One region of the Streptosporangium sp. NPDC002544 genome, then DNA from elsewhere that is predicted to be linked to it. Evidence: predicted binding sites of a transcription regulator. Region 1 holds the regulator's gene; the other holds the start of a gene.
What was found. Region 1 encodes HrcA, which represses chaperone genes, less so after heat shock. Its sites were predicted from a motif close to TTGGCACTCTCNNNNNGAGAGTGCCAA; they were not measured.
Positions count from the first base shown of each region.

Region 2: groL (chaperonin GroEL) is a predicted target of HrcA. The motif match lies at 4,968-4,994, and genes of this name have one in related genera.

Region 1 covers NZ_JBEOWJ010000003.1:308,503-316,831, forward strand. The annotation lists gene ABT061_RS06170 (DUF4870 domain-containing protein) at 1-446, opposite strand, end outside; gene ABT061_RS06175 (DUF3097 domain-containing protein) at 471-1,286, opposite strand; gene ABT061_RS06180 (hypothetical protein) at 1,345-2,085, opposite strand; gene hrcA (heat-inducible transcriptional repressor HrcA) at 2,269-3,282, shown strand; gene dnaJ (molecular chaperone DnaJ) at 3,297-4,436, shown strand; gene ABT061_RS06195 (16S rRNA (uracil(1498)-N(3))-methyltransferase) at 4,470-5,201, shown strand; gene ABT061_RS06200 (hypothetical protein) at 5,344-6,039, opposite strand; gene ABT061_RS06205 (SigE family RNA polymerase sigma factor) at 6,036-6,515, opposite strand; gene ABT061_RS06210 (histidine triad nucleotide-binding protein) at 6,798-7,148, shown strand; gene ABT061_RS06215 (PhoH family protein) at 7,241-8,305, shown strand.
Region 2 covers NZ_JBEOWJ010000007.1:30,997-39,325, reverse strand. The annotation lists gene ABT061_RS12250 (HelD family protein) at 1-1,747, shown strand, start outside; gene ABT061_RS12245 (YVTN family beta-propeller repeat protein) at 1,761-2,762, opposite strand; gene groL (chaperonin GroEL) at 3,232-4,857, opposite strand; gene ABT061_RS12235 (cold-shock protein) at 5,244-5,444, opposite strand; gene ABT061_RS12230 (MoaD/ThiS family protein) at 5,802-6,077, opposite strand; gene thrC (threonine synthase) at 6,100-7,392, opposite strand; SAM riboswitch class I at 7,407-7,549, opposite strand; gene ABT061_RS12220 (S1 family peptidase) at 7,748-8,329, opposite strand, start outside.

The sequences.
Region 1 (8,329 bases):
CGCACGTAGGGTGACTCGTCCTTCTTGGCGAGGTAGAGCACCAGCGGGCCGACGAAGCTGGTCAGCAGGCCCAGCAGGTGGGCGAGCATCGCCATGGTGGTGTCGTCACTGCCGGGCCGCGGGCCGTAGGTCCCCGGCGGCGCCTGGTAGCCGTGACCCACCGGCCGGCCGTACCCGCCGTACTGGGCGTATCCCTGGTAGCCGTGACCGCTCGGGTCGTACGGGGGGGAGGGGTAGCCCTGGCCCGGCTGCCCGTAGCCCTGGCCCGGCGGCGGGGCGCTCTGGCCGGGCATGGTGTATCCAGGCGTCGTGTATCCAGGCGTCGTGTGGCCCGGCGTCGTGTGGCCTGGCATGGTGTATCCGGGTGTCGTGTGGCCGGGCGGAGGATCGCCGATGCGCCGCTCCGTCCGGTCCTCGCCCGGTGAATCCCCAAGGTTCTCGTTCATGGCCCCTCCTGATGGGTTGACGGCCTAGCCATCCTCGCCGGGAACCGTGACGAAGTCGATCAGCTCTTCGACCGGACCGAGCAGCTCGGGCTCCAGATCGGCATATGTCGTAACCGATCCGAGGATGCGGCGCCACGCGTCGCCGGGTTCCGTCTTCCAGCCCAGCGCGGCGATGACGCCCTCCTTCCAGGACACGCCGCGCGGCACCGACGGCCAGGAGGAGATCTTGAGCGTGTGCGGCTTGACCGCCTGCCAGACGTCCACGAACGGGTGCCCGACGATCAGCACGTGCGGGGAGGAGATCCGCGCGGCGATCCGGCTCTCCTTGGAACCGGGGACCAGGTGGTCGACGAGCACACCCAGGCGGCGGCCAGGGCCCGGTCGGAACTCCTCGACGACGGCGGGCAGGTGATCGACCCCCTCCAGATACTCCACGACCACCCCCTCGACCCTCAGGTCATGGCCCCAGACCTTCTCCACGAGCGCGGCGTCGTGCACGCCCTCCACGTATATCCGGCTCTCCCTGGCCACCTGGGCCCGCAGGCCCTCCACCGCGATGGAGCCCGACGCGCTCCGCCTGGGGCCACGTGGCGCGGCGGCCGGGCGCACGAGCGTCACCGCCTTGCCCTCCAGGAGGAACGCGGCGGGCTCCAGTGGGAAGACCCGCCGGCGGCCGAAGCGGTCCTCCAGGGTGACGGCCTCCTTGTCGCAGGCCACCACGGCGCCGCAGAAGCCGCCGTCGGCGTCCTCGACGACCAGATCGAGTTCGGCGGGAACCTGGGGAATCCCCCCTCTGCGGGGGCGCCGCCAGTCTCCCGCCAGAACGTCACGCTCGTACATCACCGACCGCCCACCGTCTCTCGCAAAGGATCACGTGGGACGCTAGCAAACGCCACGGTCACCTGCCGTAGGGTCCCGGCGCTCCCCACTGCCCCGCCGACGCGGCGGCCCTGCGCTTGCGGACGTTGCTCCGCTTCACCAATACGACGATCGTCACGATGATGGCCAGCAGGATCCCGATGCCGGGCACCGCGAACAGGGCGATCACCCCGCCGACCAGTGATCCGGCGGAGAGTTCCCGGCCCACGCCGAACGTGGTGCCCTCCACGGGGTCGGCGGTACAGGTGACCTGGTAGTCGCCTGCCTGCTCCACGCCGATCTGCAGGCCCATCTCCCAGACGACGCCGTCGGAGCCCGCCACGGTCTGCTGGACGAGCGGCTTCTGCAGGCTGGGCGTGCCGGTGCCGCCGGTCAGCGTGCACTCGAAATTGGTGGGTCCACTGGTGGAGACATAGATGGCGGGCTTGTCGGCCGGGTCGAGCGTGACCGTCGTGTTTTCGCCGGGGGCGAACGTCTTCGTCGGCGCCGCGCTGGTGACCGCGCCCAGCACGCCACCGGCGAAGCCGCCGATGCCGACGATGATGCTGACCAGGGCGAGCAGCCATACCCCGACGATCCATCCGATACCGGGCTTGATCTTCCCGGTGGGGGGCGGGCTCTGCGGGGCGCCGTAGCCGGGAGGTGCGTAACCGTAGGAGGGGCCGTTCTGGTGGGGCTGCTGGCCATACGGCTGCTGGGGGGAGCCGTAACCGGGGCCGCGGGAGGCGTCGCCCGGAAAAGAACCAAAATCGTTGGACATGTACGAATTGTGATGGGAACCGGTTGAAACGCGATAGCAGTTGACTTGCCAATGGCTTGGCGTCATCATCCGCACCTCTTGCTTATCGCGCCTTCCGCACGGGGGCCGTACACTTGGCACTCGGGAACACAGAGTGCCAGACCTCGTGTTTCCCATCTGAACGCAGGCAGGGAGGTGACCACGTTGGTCGACGACCGGAAGCTCGCCGTGCTTCGCGCCATCGTCGAGGACTACGTGTCCACCAACGAGCCGGTGGGCTCCAAGGCTCTCGCGGATCGGCACAGTCTGGGGGTGTCCCCGGCGACGATCCGTAACGACATGGCGGTGCTGGAGGAGCAGGGCTACATCGCCCAGCCCCACACCAGCGCCGGCCGGGTGCCCACGGACAAGGGCTACCGGCTCTTCGTTGACCGGCTCTCGCAGGTGAAACCCCTGTCGAGCGCGGAGCGCAAGGCCATCGAGAGCTTTCTCGCGGGTGCGGTGGACATCGACGACGTCGTCATGCGAACGGTGCGGCTGCTTGCCCAGCTCACCCGGCAGGTCGCCGTGGTGCAGTACCCGACGCTGACCAACTCGACGGTCCGGCACGTCGAGCTGGTGCCGCTGAGCGAGCGCCGGCTGATGTTCGTGCTCATCACCAACACCGGCCGGGTGGAGCAGCGCGTGGTCGAGCTGCCCGACGTCGTGGACGAGCAGCGGGTGGCCCATCTGCGAGCGATCCTCAACACCTCCCTCGACGGGTGCGGGCTCACCGGCGTTCCCGACAAGGTCGCCGACCTGCCGGAGCGGCTGCCCGCCGAGGACCGGCCGCTCGCGGCCACGATCCTGTCCGTGCTGCTGGAGTCCCTGGTGGACAGGCACGATGAAAAGATCGTTTTTGCCGGGGCCGCCAACCTCGCGGGAGCCGACTTCACGGTCGGGCTCCGCGATGTGCTGGAGGCGCTGGAAGAGCAGGTCGTGCTCATGCGACTGCTCGGTGAGACCTCCGACCTGTCGGCGCTGACCGTGCGGATCGGCTCGGAGAACCCCTACACCGGACTCCAGGGCACGTCGATCGTCGCCGCCGGATACGGTTCTGGGGACAAGCAACTGGCCCGGCTAGGTGTGCTGGGCCCAACGCGGATGGACTATCCGGTCACGATGGGCGCGGTGCGCGCGGTGGCACGCTACGTCAGCCAGATCCTGGCTGCATCATAAGAGGTCAACTAAAAGTGGCTAAGAGCGACTACTACGGCACCCTCGGGGTGCGCCGTGACGCCAGTGCGGAAGAGATCAAGAAGGCGTACCGACGTCTGGCGCGCGAACTGCATCCTGACGTCAACCCCGACCCCGAGACTCAGGAGCGCTTCAAGGAGATCACACAGGCCTACGAGGTCCTGTCCGACTCCAGCAAGCGGCAGATGTACGACATGGGGGCCGACCCGTTCGCCTCGGGCGGTGCGGGGGCCGGAGGCTTCGGTGCCGGTTTCCCGTTCAGCGACATCATGGACGCCTTCTTCGGCGCAGCCGGTGGCGGCGGCGGTCGCGGCCCCCGCTCGCGTGCCCGTCGCGGACGCAACGCCACCATCCGGGTCGAGCTCGACCTGCGCGAGTCGGGCTTCGGCACGACCCGTGAGCTGGTCGTCGACACCGCGGTGGTCTGCGAGGTCTGCACGGGTTCGGGCGCCGCCGCAGGCACCCACCCCGACACCTGTGACATGTGCCATGGCCGGGGCGAGGTCTCCCAGGTCACCCGCTCCTTCCTCGGCCAGGTCATGACCTCACGGCCCTGTCCCCAGTGCGGCGGCTTCGGGTCGATCATCCGTCACCCCTGCCAGGAGTGCTCCGGCGACGGCCGGGTCCGTACCCGGCGGACCATCAAGGTCCGCATCCCGGCCGGGGTGGAGGACGGCACCCACATCCAGCTCGCCGGAGAGGGCGAGATCGGCCCAGGTGGCGGCCCGCCCGGCGACCTGTTCCTGGAGATCGTCGAGCGCCCCCACGAGATCTTCGAGCGGCGCGGCGACGACCTGCACTGCACGGTGCAGATCCCGATGACCGCGGCCGCGCTCGGCACCGTCCTGACCATGGAGACGCTCGACGGAGCCGAGGAGCTGGACATCCGTCCCGGTACGCAGTCGGGGCAGACGATCCCGCTCTACGGCCGCGGTGTGCAGCGCCTGAACGAGACCGGTCGTGGCGATCTGCTGATCCACGTGAACGTGGAAACCCCCTCCCGTCTCGATACGGCACAGGAGGAGCTGCTGAGGGAGCTCGCCAAGCTCCGCGGCGAGGAGCGCCCGCCCGGCAAGTTCGCCCCCGGGCAGCAGAGTTTCTTCTCCCGGCTGCGGGACGCCTTCAATGGCCGCTGACCCGGACCGCTCCCGCTCACGCCCCGACGGCTCATGACCGTTCCGGTCTTCCTGGCCGAACCCACCGACCTGGCCAGGCCGGAGTTCGTCTTCGGCGGCCCCGAAGGGCGCCACGCGGCGGCCGTACGGCGGCTGCGGGCCGGGGAGCGGCTTGACCTGACGGACGGGGCGGGCTCCGTCGCCGAGTGCGTGGTGATCGAGGCGGGCAAGGATTCGCTCCGGGTCCAGGTACTGCGCCGTCACGAGGTGCCCGTGCCGTCCCCGCGTCTGGTCGTGGTCCAGGGGCTGCCCAAGGGCGACCGGGGCGAGCTGGCCGTGGAGATGATGACCGAGGCGGGGGTGGACGTGATCGTCCCCTGGGCCGCGGCCAGGTGTGTCACCCAGTGGAAGGGCGAGCGCGCGGCCAAGGCGCTGGCCCGCTGGCGCTCCACGGCGCGTGAGGCGGGCAAGCAGTCACGTCGCTTCCGCCTGCCCGAGGTGACCGAGCTCGCCTCCACCGCCGGGGTCGCCGCCCTGCTGTCGGCGGCGGCGCTCGGCGTCGTGCTGCACGAGGAGGCCGCCTCCCCGCTGTCCGGCCTGCCGCTCCCCGCGGGCGGCGACATCGTCGTGGTGGTCGGCCCGGAGGGCGGGGTGTCGCAGGAGGAGATCGCCGTCTTCCGCGAGGCCAAGGCGGTGCCGGCGCTGCTCGGGCCGACGGTGCTGCGTACCTCGACGGCCGGGGTCGTCGCGGCGGCGGTGCTCCAGGCACGCAGCGGCCGCTGGTGATCCCCGGCCGACGGTCCTGAGCCCTGCGCCCGGCGCCTTCCGCCTACCGCGTCGGGCACCGTGGCACGCCGCGGCTCCCTCCTCCGCCTCGGGAGAGGCCGTCTGACCGATCCTCGGCACGCCGGGATCCGCCGGACAGGGCCTAGCTGCTGACCGGGGTCGGCACGGGGATGCTCGCCTCCGTCGGCATCGGGGGCGACGCGTCATCGGACGGCCCGCACTCATCGGCCGAGCACGGGCTCTCCGAGGGAGCCGACGGTCTCGCCTTCGTCGGCGTGGGGGTCGCCTCGGCCTCCTCGCACTGCTTGGAGATCCCGCTGGGGTCGACCGGCGGTTCGTCGAGGGGGGTGGGGCAGGTGGGCGTCGGCGTCGGCCTGGGAGCCGACGGTGCCGGGGTCGCCCTGGAGGTCGGCCTCGTGCTGGGCGTCGTGCTCCTGGACGGTGTGGGCGTCGGCGGGAGCGTGCCGTTGCCCGCCTCCGACTTGCCGACGGCGGGGAGCTGGGCGGGGCCGGACGACGGCTGGGACGGAGCCGGGGGCCTTGAGGTGGCTGATCCGTCCGGCGGGGGAGTGGACTCGGTGAAGTTGACCGTGCCGGTGCTCACCTGGGGGATCACCTGTTCGCGGAACTGGGGGACCACCATGACGATGGTCGCCGCGACGAGGAGCGCACCGGCGACGGAGGCTCCGGTCCGCCACCACGTCAGCCAGCGGAGCCCACGTCGCTCGATACGGGCGCGAATTATCTCCAGCCCGTCAGGGGAGGGAACGACCGAGTTCGCCTCCGCGCTGAGCGCACGGCGGAGCAGCTCGCCGTACTCATCCGGGGAGTCGGTCATGACAGTTGCTCCAGTGAGGTTCGTAGGGCGGCCATGCCGCGAGCGGTGTGGCTCTTGACCGCGCCTTTGCTGATGCCCATCGCGTGGGCGATCTGCGCCTCGGACAGGTCTCCGTAGTAGCGCAGGACCAGGGCCTCCCGCTGGCGCGTGGGCAGCCCGCGGAGCGCCTCGATGACGGCGGAGCGCTCGAACTCGCCGATCGCCCCGTTCTCGGCGCTCGGCGCGTCGGGCATGCCCTTGGGCGCGTACTTCTCGACGACCGCCCGGTGCCGAAGCACCGAACGTGATCGGTTCACGACCGACTGTCGCAGGTAGGCCAGTGCCTTGTCGGTGTCGCGCAGGCGACGCCAGGCGCCATGGATGGCGACGAACGCGTCCTGCACGACTTCCTCCGCGGTCGCCATGTCGCGAACGAGGAGTACGGCGAGACGGACAAGAGACCGATAGTGCGCGCTGTAGAGCGCGGTAACGGCCATGTCGGCATCCCACCCGACGGGCGCCGCCCCGAGCGATCTGTCTGCCACGAGGGTCTCGGTGGTCACATCAGTGGGACGCTCGGCCTTCCCAGAGGGTTTACGCTCTTCCGGTTCATTAAGGGGCATGACCCAGTCGTGTCCTCGCCAGGCGGCCATATGGTGCTGTGCGCAAAGGCTGTCTTGGTTGAAGTTTTGCACAACCACCATATCCGGGCGGATCTTTGTTTGCCGACGGGAACCATCACCGATTCACAACGTCCTCGGCGGTAAGGTGCCTGCATGGTGAGCGAAGCCGACTGCCTGTTCTGCAAGATCGTGGCCGGGGAGATCCCCGCGGAGATCGTCTATGAGACCGATCGCACGCTGGCCTTCCGCGACGTCAACCCCCAGGCGCCGACCCATGTGCTGGTGGTCCCCAGGGAGCACCATCGGGACGCCGCGGCGCTGGCGGCCGCCGACCAGGGGCTGGCCGACGACGTGCTCAAGACCGCGCACGCGGTCGCCAGTCAGGAGGGAGTCGCGGAATCGGGCTACCGGCTGGTGTTCAACACCGGACCCGAGGCCGGTCAGACCGTCTTCCACGTGCATGGACACGTGATCGGGGGGCGCGGGCTGAAGTGGCCGCCCGGCTGAAAACCGGCAAGCGCGATCCTGGCGATCACGGATACGATGGCGTTGAAGTTCCACGCCTATATCTGGAGGCGAACAGGCCGTAGGGCCAGCTCATGTCCGAGACAAACGATTCCAGCAGAACGTCGCCGAGGTCCAGAGGTTCCAGCCGGACTCAGGCAAAGGTGGTGATTCCGGACGATCAGTCGATGGTCAGCCTGCTGGGCTCGCGCGATGAGCTGTTGCGCGTCATCGAGGGCGCCTTTCGCGCCGACATCCACGTCCGGGGCAACGAGATCACCGTCACCGGCAGCCCGGAGGAGAGCAGCACCGTGGTGCGGCTCTTCGAGGAGATGTCCGAACTCGTCCGCGGAGGCGCGCAGCTCACGGTCGACGCGGTCGAGCGCAGCATCGCCATGTTGCGGATGACCTCCGACCGTCCCGCCGAGGTGCTCTCGCTGGACATCATCTCCTCGCGGGGCCGGACCATCCGCCCGAAGACCGTGAACCAGAAGCGGTACGTCGACGCGATCGACAAGTTCACCGTCGTCTTCGGCATCGGCCCGGCCGGCACGGGCAAGACCTACCTCGCGATGGCGAAGGCCGTGAAGGCCCTCCAGGAGAAGAAGGTCAACCGGATCATCCTCACCCGCCCCGCGGTCGAGGCGGGCGAGCGGCTGGGCTTCCTGCCGGGAACGCTCTACGAGAAGATCGACCCTTACCTGCGCCCGCTCTACGACGCGCTGCACGACATGCTCGATCCCGAGTCGATCCCCCGGCTGATGGCCGCGGGCACGATCGAGGTGGCCCCCCTCGCCTACATGCGAGGCCGCACGCTCAACGACGCCTACATCATCCTGGACGAGGCGCAGAACACCTCGCCGGAGCAGATGAAGATGTTCCTGACCCGGCTGGGGTTCAACTCGAAGATCGTCGTCACCGGCGACGTCACCCAGGTCGACCTGCCGAACGGCACGCAGAGCGGTCTGCGGGTCGTCCAGGACATCCTCGAAGGCATCTCTGACATCCACTTCAGCCGTCTGACCAGCGACGACGTGGTGCGCCACAAGCTGGTGGGCGACATCGTGGACGCGTACGGGCGCTATGACGAGACGCAGCGCCAGCGCGCGCCGCAGCAGATCAAGGGCATGGTCAAGCAGCGTCCTCGGGAGAGGACATGAGCGCGGAACGATTCCGGAGCGGGT
Region 2 (8,329 bases), on a different contig from region 1:
CGTCGGGCGCAGGCACGTCCACGACGAGCGCAGCCGCCCCCTGGTGATCGACTGGCGCGCCCCGGTCTCGCGGGCCTTCTACCAGGCCAGCCCGTCCGACCCGATGCGCGTCGTGTTGCGCCGCCGGTTCGGCTACCAGGGCGGCGACCTGACCGCCTACGAGGACGAGCGCCTCGACCAGGGCGGCGCCGCCCTCGCCCAGAGCAGGATCCTCACCGAGGAGATCGAGCGCCCCCGCTCGGGACCGATGCGCGACATCGTCGCGACGATCCAGCCCGACCAGGACGAGATCGTCCGCTCCGAACTCGGCCGGACGGTGTGCGTCCAGGGTGCCCCCGGCACCGGGAAGACCGCCGTCGGCCTGCACCGGGCCGCCTACCTGCTCTTCACCCACCGTGAGCGGCTCGCCAGGTCGGGCGTGATGATCGTCGGCCCGAACCGGGCGTTCCTCTCCTACATCTCCTCGGTCCTGCCCGCGCTGGGCGAGGTCAAGGTCGACCAGACCACGATCGCCGGGATCCTCGGCGACCACTCCGCGCCCGAGGACCCCGTGGTCGGCGCGCTCAAGGGCGACGCGAGGATCGTCGGTGTGCTGCGACGCGCCCTGTGGGCGCACGTGGTCAAGCCCACCGAGGGCGTGCTGTTCACCAAGGGGATCAACCGCTATCGGGTGGCGGACCACGAGGTCCGCGAGATCGTCGCCTCGCTCCGCGGCACCACCCGCTACGGTCCGGGGCGCGCGACGCTCGCCCAGCGGCTCGCCCACCTGGTGCTCGTCCGGATGGAGCAGCGCGGTGAGTCTCCCGACGACCGGGTGCAGGACGCGGTCGCCAGGTCCAAGCCGGTCAGGCAGCTCGTGGACGCGGTCTGGCCCAAGCTGACCCCGCAGCAGGTGCTCCATCGGCTGTTCAGCGACCCCGCCTTCCTCGCCGCCGCCGCCAAGGACGATCTCACCGCCGCCGAGCAGTCGCTGCTGCTCTGGCCCAAGCCTCCCAAGTCCTTCCGCTCGGCGAAGTGGTCGGCGGCCGACGGCGCGCTGATGGACGAGCTGGGCGACATGATCGAGCGGACCGTCCCGCTGGGCCACCTGGTCGTGGACGAGGCCCAGGACCTGTCGGCGATGCAGTTGCGCGCCCTCGGCCGGCGCTGCCGCACCGGCTCCGCCACCGTTCTGGGCGACCTCGCCCAGGGCACCACGCCCTGGTCCGCCCGGTCCTGGACCGAGGTCCTGGGCCATCTGGGCTTCGAGGACGGCGCCGTCACCGAGCTGACCCTCGGCTTCCGCGTGCCCCGCGAGGTCCTCGACTACGCGGCCAGGCTGCTGCCCTCCGTCGCCCCGGACCTGGCCGCCCCCCGGTCACTGCGCCCCGGCGCGGGCTCCCTGTCGGTGCGGCCGGCACCCGACCTGGCCGCGGCGCTGGCCCATGCCGCGCGGAAGGCGCTCGCCCGCGAGGGCTCGATCGGCGTCATCGTCCCCGACGCCCTGGTGGGCGCCGCGTCCGAGGCCCTGTCCGACCTGGATCACCGGGTGCTGAGCCCCGACACCGTCGAGGACCACCGCCTCCTGGTCATCCCGGCGACCCTGGCCAAGGGCCTGGAGTACGACCACGTGATCGTGGCCGAACCCGCGGACATCGTCGACGCCGAACCTCGCGGCCTGGCCCGCCTGTATGTGGTCCTGACCCGGGCCGTCACCTCACTGACCGTCCTGCACGCCCGGGAGCTTCCCGCCCAGCTCGCCGGGTGACCGCCTGATCGGGCTATGGCCCGCTCCCCGGCCCGCGCGCTCTGGTCGGGGCGGTACTCCGCCGAATGTGATGCGCCGCTCTGATCCCGAAAGGATTTATACCGACCGGGATGACCCTGATGACCCCGTTGGTCTTGGGGTTGATCACAGTCACGCTGTCCGTGTCCAGGTTGGCCACATAGATCTGGGCACCGTCAGGGGAGATCGTGATTCCGAAGGGAGAGCCCTCGACCGGGATGGTGGCGGTGACCTTGTTGGTCTTGGCGTCGATCACCGTCACGACGTTCGGAATCAGGTTGGTCACGTAGACGTAGGCGCCGTCATCGGAGACCGCGATCCTGAAAGGATGGTTGCCCGCGGGAATCTCGGCGATGACCTTGTTGGTCCTCACGTTGATCACCGACACGGTGTCGGAGTCCTGGTTGGCCACATAGACAAGGGGACGAGTGGGAGAGAACCTGATCCCGAACGGACTGTGGCCGACCGGGATGGTGGCGATGACCCTGTTGGTCACCATGTCGATCACCGACACGGTGTCGGAGTCCTGATTGGCCACATAGACACGGCGATAGGGAGCGGCGGCGAGTCTGAAGGGGCTGTGGCCGACCGGGATGATGGCGATGACCCTGTTGCTCCTCGTGTCGATCACCGACACGACGTTCGCCTGCACATCGGTCACGTAGACGCGGGTGCCACCGTAGGAGACGTCGACCCCGACGGGGTGGCCGTCGATGGGGATGGTGGCGGTGACCTTGTTGCTCCTTGTGTCGATCACCGACACGTTGTCCGACTGCGCGTTGGTCACGTAGACATGTACGTTGTCGGGAGCGACCGCCACCCCGATGGGGTTCTCACCGACGGTGATGGTGGCGGTGACCTTGTTGGTCGTCGTGTCGATCACCGACACGGTGTTCGACTGTGAGTTGGCCACGTAAACGACATTCTCCGGCGGCGTGGTCGCCACAGCCGTGGCCGTCGGCGCCGCCAGTCCGGCCACGATGACCAGCACCGCCATGGCCGGGAGGACACGTGACCGCCACCCACCCCCCGGTAACCGACCAGGTGGTTTCCAGTGGTTATGATCCATCGTTCCCCTCACCTACCGCTGCACCGCCAAGAACCCCGTCACTACAGCAAGGACTTTGTTCTATGGCTGCACGGCAGCGCGTCCCGGAAACGACACACCGGCTTGAACTCTTGTTCCGTCCGCCTTGTCCATTTATTGCTTGATAGCACCGAAGTCAGCCAGCCAGCTGGGATGTGACCGCGCCCCTCGGCCGGTCCCCGGCTTTTCGAGATCCCTCTTCTCCGTACCGGCCGGCGCCGGATCGAACTCCGCGGCTCGTGGCCTCTCCGGCGGCGCCCATCGGGACGGCCCCTTCGAGGACGCATGACGACAGGTGACGGACAATGCCTCGGGGAACACGTAAAAGAGGCGCCCCCGACATCTCGGGGTCGCCTCTTTTACCTGAAAGCGGTTGGACTTAGAAGTCCATGTCGCCGCCGCCGGGCATGGCGGGAGCGGCTCCGGCCTTCTCGGGCTTCTCGGCGATGACAGCCTCGGTGGTCAGGAACAGCGCCGCGATGGACGCCGCGTTCTGCAGAGCGGAACGCGTCACCTTGGCCGGGTCGATGATGCCCGTCTCGAACAGGTTGACGTACTCGCCGGTGGCGGCGTTGAGACCCTCACCCGCGGGAAGGTTGCGCACCTTCTCCACCACGACGCCGCCCTCAAGGCCGGCGTTGACGGCGATCTGCTTCAGCGGCTCCTCAAGGGCCTTCTTGACGATCGCGGCACCGGTGGCCTCGTCGCCGGAGAGCTCCAGCTTGTCGAACGCCTTGGCGCCGGCCTGCAGCAGGGCCACGCCACCGCCGGGGACGATGCCCTCCTCGACGGCCGCCTTCGCGTTGCGAACGGCGTCCTCGATGCGGTGCTTGCGCTCCTTGAGCTCGACCTCGGTCGCCGCGCCGGCCTTGATGACGGCCACGCCGCCGGCCAGCTTGGCGAGACGCTCCTGGAGCTTCTCGCGGTCGTAGTCGGAGTCGGTGTTGTCGATCTCGGCGCGGATCTGGTTGACCCGGCCGGCGATCTGCTCGGCGTCACCGGCACCGTCGACGATGGTGGTCTCGTCCTTGGTGACGATGACCTGGCGGGCACGGCCGAGCTGGTCCAGCGTGGTGGACTCCAGCTTGAGGCCGAGGTCCTCGCTGATGACCTGGGCACCGGTCAGGATGCCGATGTCGCCCAGCATGGCCTTGCGGCGGTCACCGAAGCCGGGCGCCTTGACGGCGACCGAGCGGAACAGACCGCGGATCTTGTTGACGACCAGGGTGGCCAGGGCCTCGCCCTCGACGTCCTCGGCGATGATCAGCAGCGGCTTGCCGGCCTGCACGACCTTGTCGAGAACCGGGAGCAGGTCCTTGTTGGCGGACACCTTGGAGTTGACGACCAGGATGTACGGGTCGTCGAGGACGGCCTCCATACGCTCCGGGTCGGTCACGAAGTACATCGAGGTGAGGCCCTTGTCGAAGCGCATGCCCTCGGTGAGCTCAAGCTCCAGGCCGAAGGTGTTGCTCTCCTCGACGGTGATGACGCCTTCCTTGCCGACCTTGTCCATCGCCTCGGCGATCATCTCGCCGATCTGCGGGTCACCCGCGGAGATGGAGGCGGTGGAGGCGATCTGCGCCTTCGTCTCCACGTCCTTGGCCAGCTTGGACAGCTCCTCCGAGACACGCTCGACGGCGGCCTCGATGCCCTTCTTCAGGGACATCGGGTTGGCGCCGGCGGCGACGTTGCGGAGACCCTCGCGTACGAGAGCCTGAGCGAGCACGGTGGCGGTGGTGGTGCCGTCACCCGCGACGTCGTCGGTCTTCTTGGCGACCTCCTTGACGAGCTCGGCCCCGATCTTCTCCCACGGGTCCTCGAGCTCGATCTCCTTCGCAATGGAGACACCATCGTTGGTGATGGTGGGGGCGCCCCACTTCTTCTCCAGAACGACATTGCGGCCCTTGGGGCCGAGGGTCACCTTAACGGCGTCCGCGAGCTGGTTCATGCCACGCTCGAGACCGCGCCTGGCGTCCTCGTTAAACGCGATCATCTTGGCTGCCATACGGCTAGACCTCCCAGAGACAGGGTGGCTTGCACCGGACCGAGCCGACGCCCGCGACGGCATGTGGGCCCACGACTCCGTTCGGCGGGCCCCATCGCCTCGATCCAGGGTTGGCACTCTCTATGCGCGAGTGCCAACAATGTGTTTAGCACTCTACCTTGTCGAGTGCAAGCCACGATCCCTTGACCTGCGCCGTGCCCGGCGCGGACATCCGCTCCGGGCCACGTCAGCGCATGCTCCGCGTCATGCAGGCGTTCGTTCCGCGCAAAGCGAAGACCCGGCTCGCCGGTTGGGGAGGCGAGCCGGGCCTAGGCGATGTGGATCCAGCGGACCGCGTTGCCGCGGGGTCCACCGACCCCTCCCTGCGGGTTCACGGGACGGCCATGTCAGACCGCCCGGACGGACTCCGCCTGGGGACCCTTCTGACCTTGGGTGATCTCGAACTCGACTCGCTGGCCCTGTTCGAGTGCACGGTAGCCATCCATCATGATCGCGGAGTAATGGACGAACACATCCTTACCACCGTCTACCGCGATGAAGCCGTAGCCCTTGTCCGCGTTGAACCATTTGACGGTGCCCTGCGCCACTTGCGACTCCTCTTACTGGACTTAAGGACGACGCCCATTCCTCGCGCGAAGTCCTCAATCTCCGGGGCGGACTTCGCCACATCGATCGTCCTCGACCATACCTGTGGGAACCGGTAGGGCAACAGAGTCAAGCACCAAACTAGCTCTTTACAAGAGCATTTAGTACGAGAACACAGTTTGACTATCACTATTAGTTAGTTAAAGATTACATTATCTTTCCCCACCGCGAATACCGGTTTACGCCACAAAGCAGGACACCCGCACACGGCCGGAGCCGGGCGGGTGTCCTGGAGAGGCGTCGCGAGCGCCCCGGAAGGTGAGGCGGGTGCGACCGGCGCAGTGCGGGCGGGGCGGGACTCAGCCCCCGGCGACCGCCGGGATGATGGAGATCTGGACGCCGGAGGGCGTGGCCGTGTCGAGGTTGTCGGCGAAGCGGACATCCTCATCTCCGACATAGACGTTGACAAAACGGCGAATCTTGCCCGTTTCATCAAGAATTCGGGCGCCGATCCCCGGGAAGTCCGCGTCAAGCTTCTGGAGGACGTCGCGCAGGGTCTCACCCTCTCCGGTCACCTCGGCAGCACCATCGGTGTAAGTCCGGAGAATCGTCGGAATCCGCACAGAAACGCTCATAATTCAGTACCTTTCACGATTTCTAGGCGATTGCCGCACGGAATGCGTCAAGAGAGGGGCGGATCACGGCGGTGGGGCGCGCCTCGGCGGCCACCGCGTCGAGGGTCTTGAGACCGTCGCCGGTGTTGAGGACCACGGTCTCCGCCTCCGGGTCGAGCCTCCCTGTCGCGACCAGCTTGCGAAGCACGCCGACGGTGACACCTCCGGCGGTCTCGGCGAAGATGCCCTCGGTCCTGGCCAGCAACCGGATCGCGTCGACGATCTCGGGGTCGGTGACGTCCTCGACCGCGCCGCCGGTACGGCGGGCGATGTCCAGCACGTACGGGCCGTCGGCGGGGTTGCCGATCGCCAGCGACTTGGCGATCGTGTCCGGCTTCACCGGGCGGATCACGTCGTGGCCCGCCTTGTAGGCGGCGGAGACCGGGGAGCACCCCTCGGCCTGGGCCGCAAAGATCTTGTACGGCCTGTCCTCGACGAGACCGAGCTCGATCAGTTCCTTGAAACCCTTGTCGATCTTCGTGAGCTGGGAGCCCGACGCGACCGGCACGACGATCTGGTCGGGAACGCGCCAGCCGAGCTGCTCGGCGATCTCGTACGCCAGCGTCTTGGAGCCCTCGGCGTAGTACGGCCGCAGGTTGACGTTGACGAAGCCCCACTTCTCGCCCAGCTCGTCGCCGATGAGCTCCGAGCAGAAACGGTTCACATCGTCGTAGGTGCCCTCGATGCCGATGAGCCTGCCCCCGTACACGGAGGCCATGACGACCTTGGCCTGCTCCAGGTCGGCGGGGATGAACACGCAGGCGTCCAGCCCGGCCCGCGCGGCGGCGGCGGCAGCGGCACCGGCCAGGTTGCCGGTGGAGGAGCAGGAGAGGGTGTGGAAGCCGAAGTTACGGGCCGCCTCGACGGCGATGGCCACCACGCGGTCCTTGAAGGAGTGCGTGGGGTTGCCGGAGTCGTCCTTCACGTGCAGCGAGCGCATGCCCAGTTCACGGGCGAGGTTGCCGGCGTTGACGAGCCTGGTCCAGCCGGGCTCCATGTTGGGCTTGGTGGCCACGTCGGCGGGGACGGGCAGCAGCGAGCGGTAACGCCAGATGTTGGCCGGCCCCTCGGCGATCTGCTCCCGGGTCACCCGCCCGAAGTCGTAGGCGATCTCAAGGGGCCCGAAACACTCGGCACAGGCGAAGCTCGGGCCGAGGTCGTAGCGGGCACCGCACTCGCGACAGGACAGGGCCACAGCGGGGCCGAACTGCTGGTTTTGCGTGTCTTCGACACGACCAAGCGAGGTGGTGGTGTTCTCAGTGGTTGCGAGCGCCATGAAGCGAGGCCTTTCCCTCATCTTCGTCTGCGGACCACCCTGGTCACAGACCGGAATTGGCACCTGTCCCGGCCGACCTCGTGTCGATCACGAGTCTTGAACCGGGATGGTTGCCGGGGCTTCGCAGGGCCGATCCCTCCACCCCTCTGGATGAGCAAATATTCAGTTGGAAACCTGACACGCAGGTCCTAAGCACTCTACATCGCCGTACCGCCGCCCCGGCCACCTGTCTCACTCTACGAGACATGACGTGTTACCTGCCGGACAGAGCTCCCCAGCCCCAGGGGCGCTCCGCCACTGCCCGCAGGAACCGCACCACGGTGGACGTCCCGTGGAACCTCCCGCGGAAGGCGGGTCAGGGGGCTTTGGTCTTCAGTGTGTAGGGGCTGGAGCCGCTCACGGAGACCACCTGGTAGCGGTAGAAGCCGGGCGGGCCGGTGTAGCTGATCTGCTCGTCGGGGCCCGCGCCCTCGGAGCCGGCGACGGTGGTCCAGCTCGACCGTTGCCACCTTTGGAGGTAGAGGTCGAAGTCGACGCCGTCACCGCCGTCCAGGCAGGCGGAGTGCGTACCGGCGACGGCGGCCCGGTAGTACCGGCTCGGCTGGGAGACGGACTGACCGTTGTTCAGCGTGCCGGTGTAGGTCTTCGGGTAGCCGGTGCAGACCGCCGGAGCGGGCGAGGCGGCGCCCGGCGGGGTGGCTGCGCTGCCGGTCAGCAGGGTCAGGTCGTAGGCGGTGAGGATCTCGTTGAGCGGCTGGAAGTAGGTGACGCCACCCGAGGTGCAGTTGCCGGAGCCGCCGGAGGTGACTCCCTGGGCCTGGTCCACCGAGATGAACGAACCACCCGAGTCACCCGGCTCGGCGCAGACACTGGTACGGGTCAGCCCGTGGATGGTGCCCTGGGGGTAGGTGACGCTGGCACTGAGCTGCCGGATGAG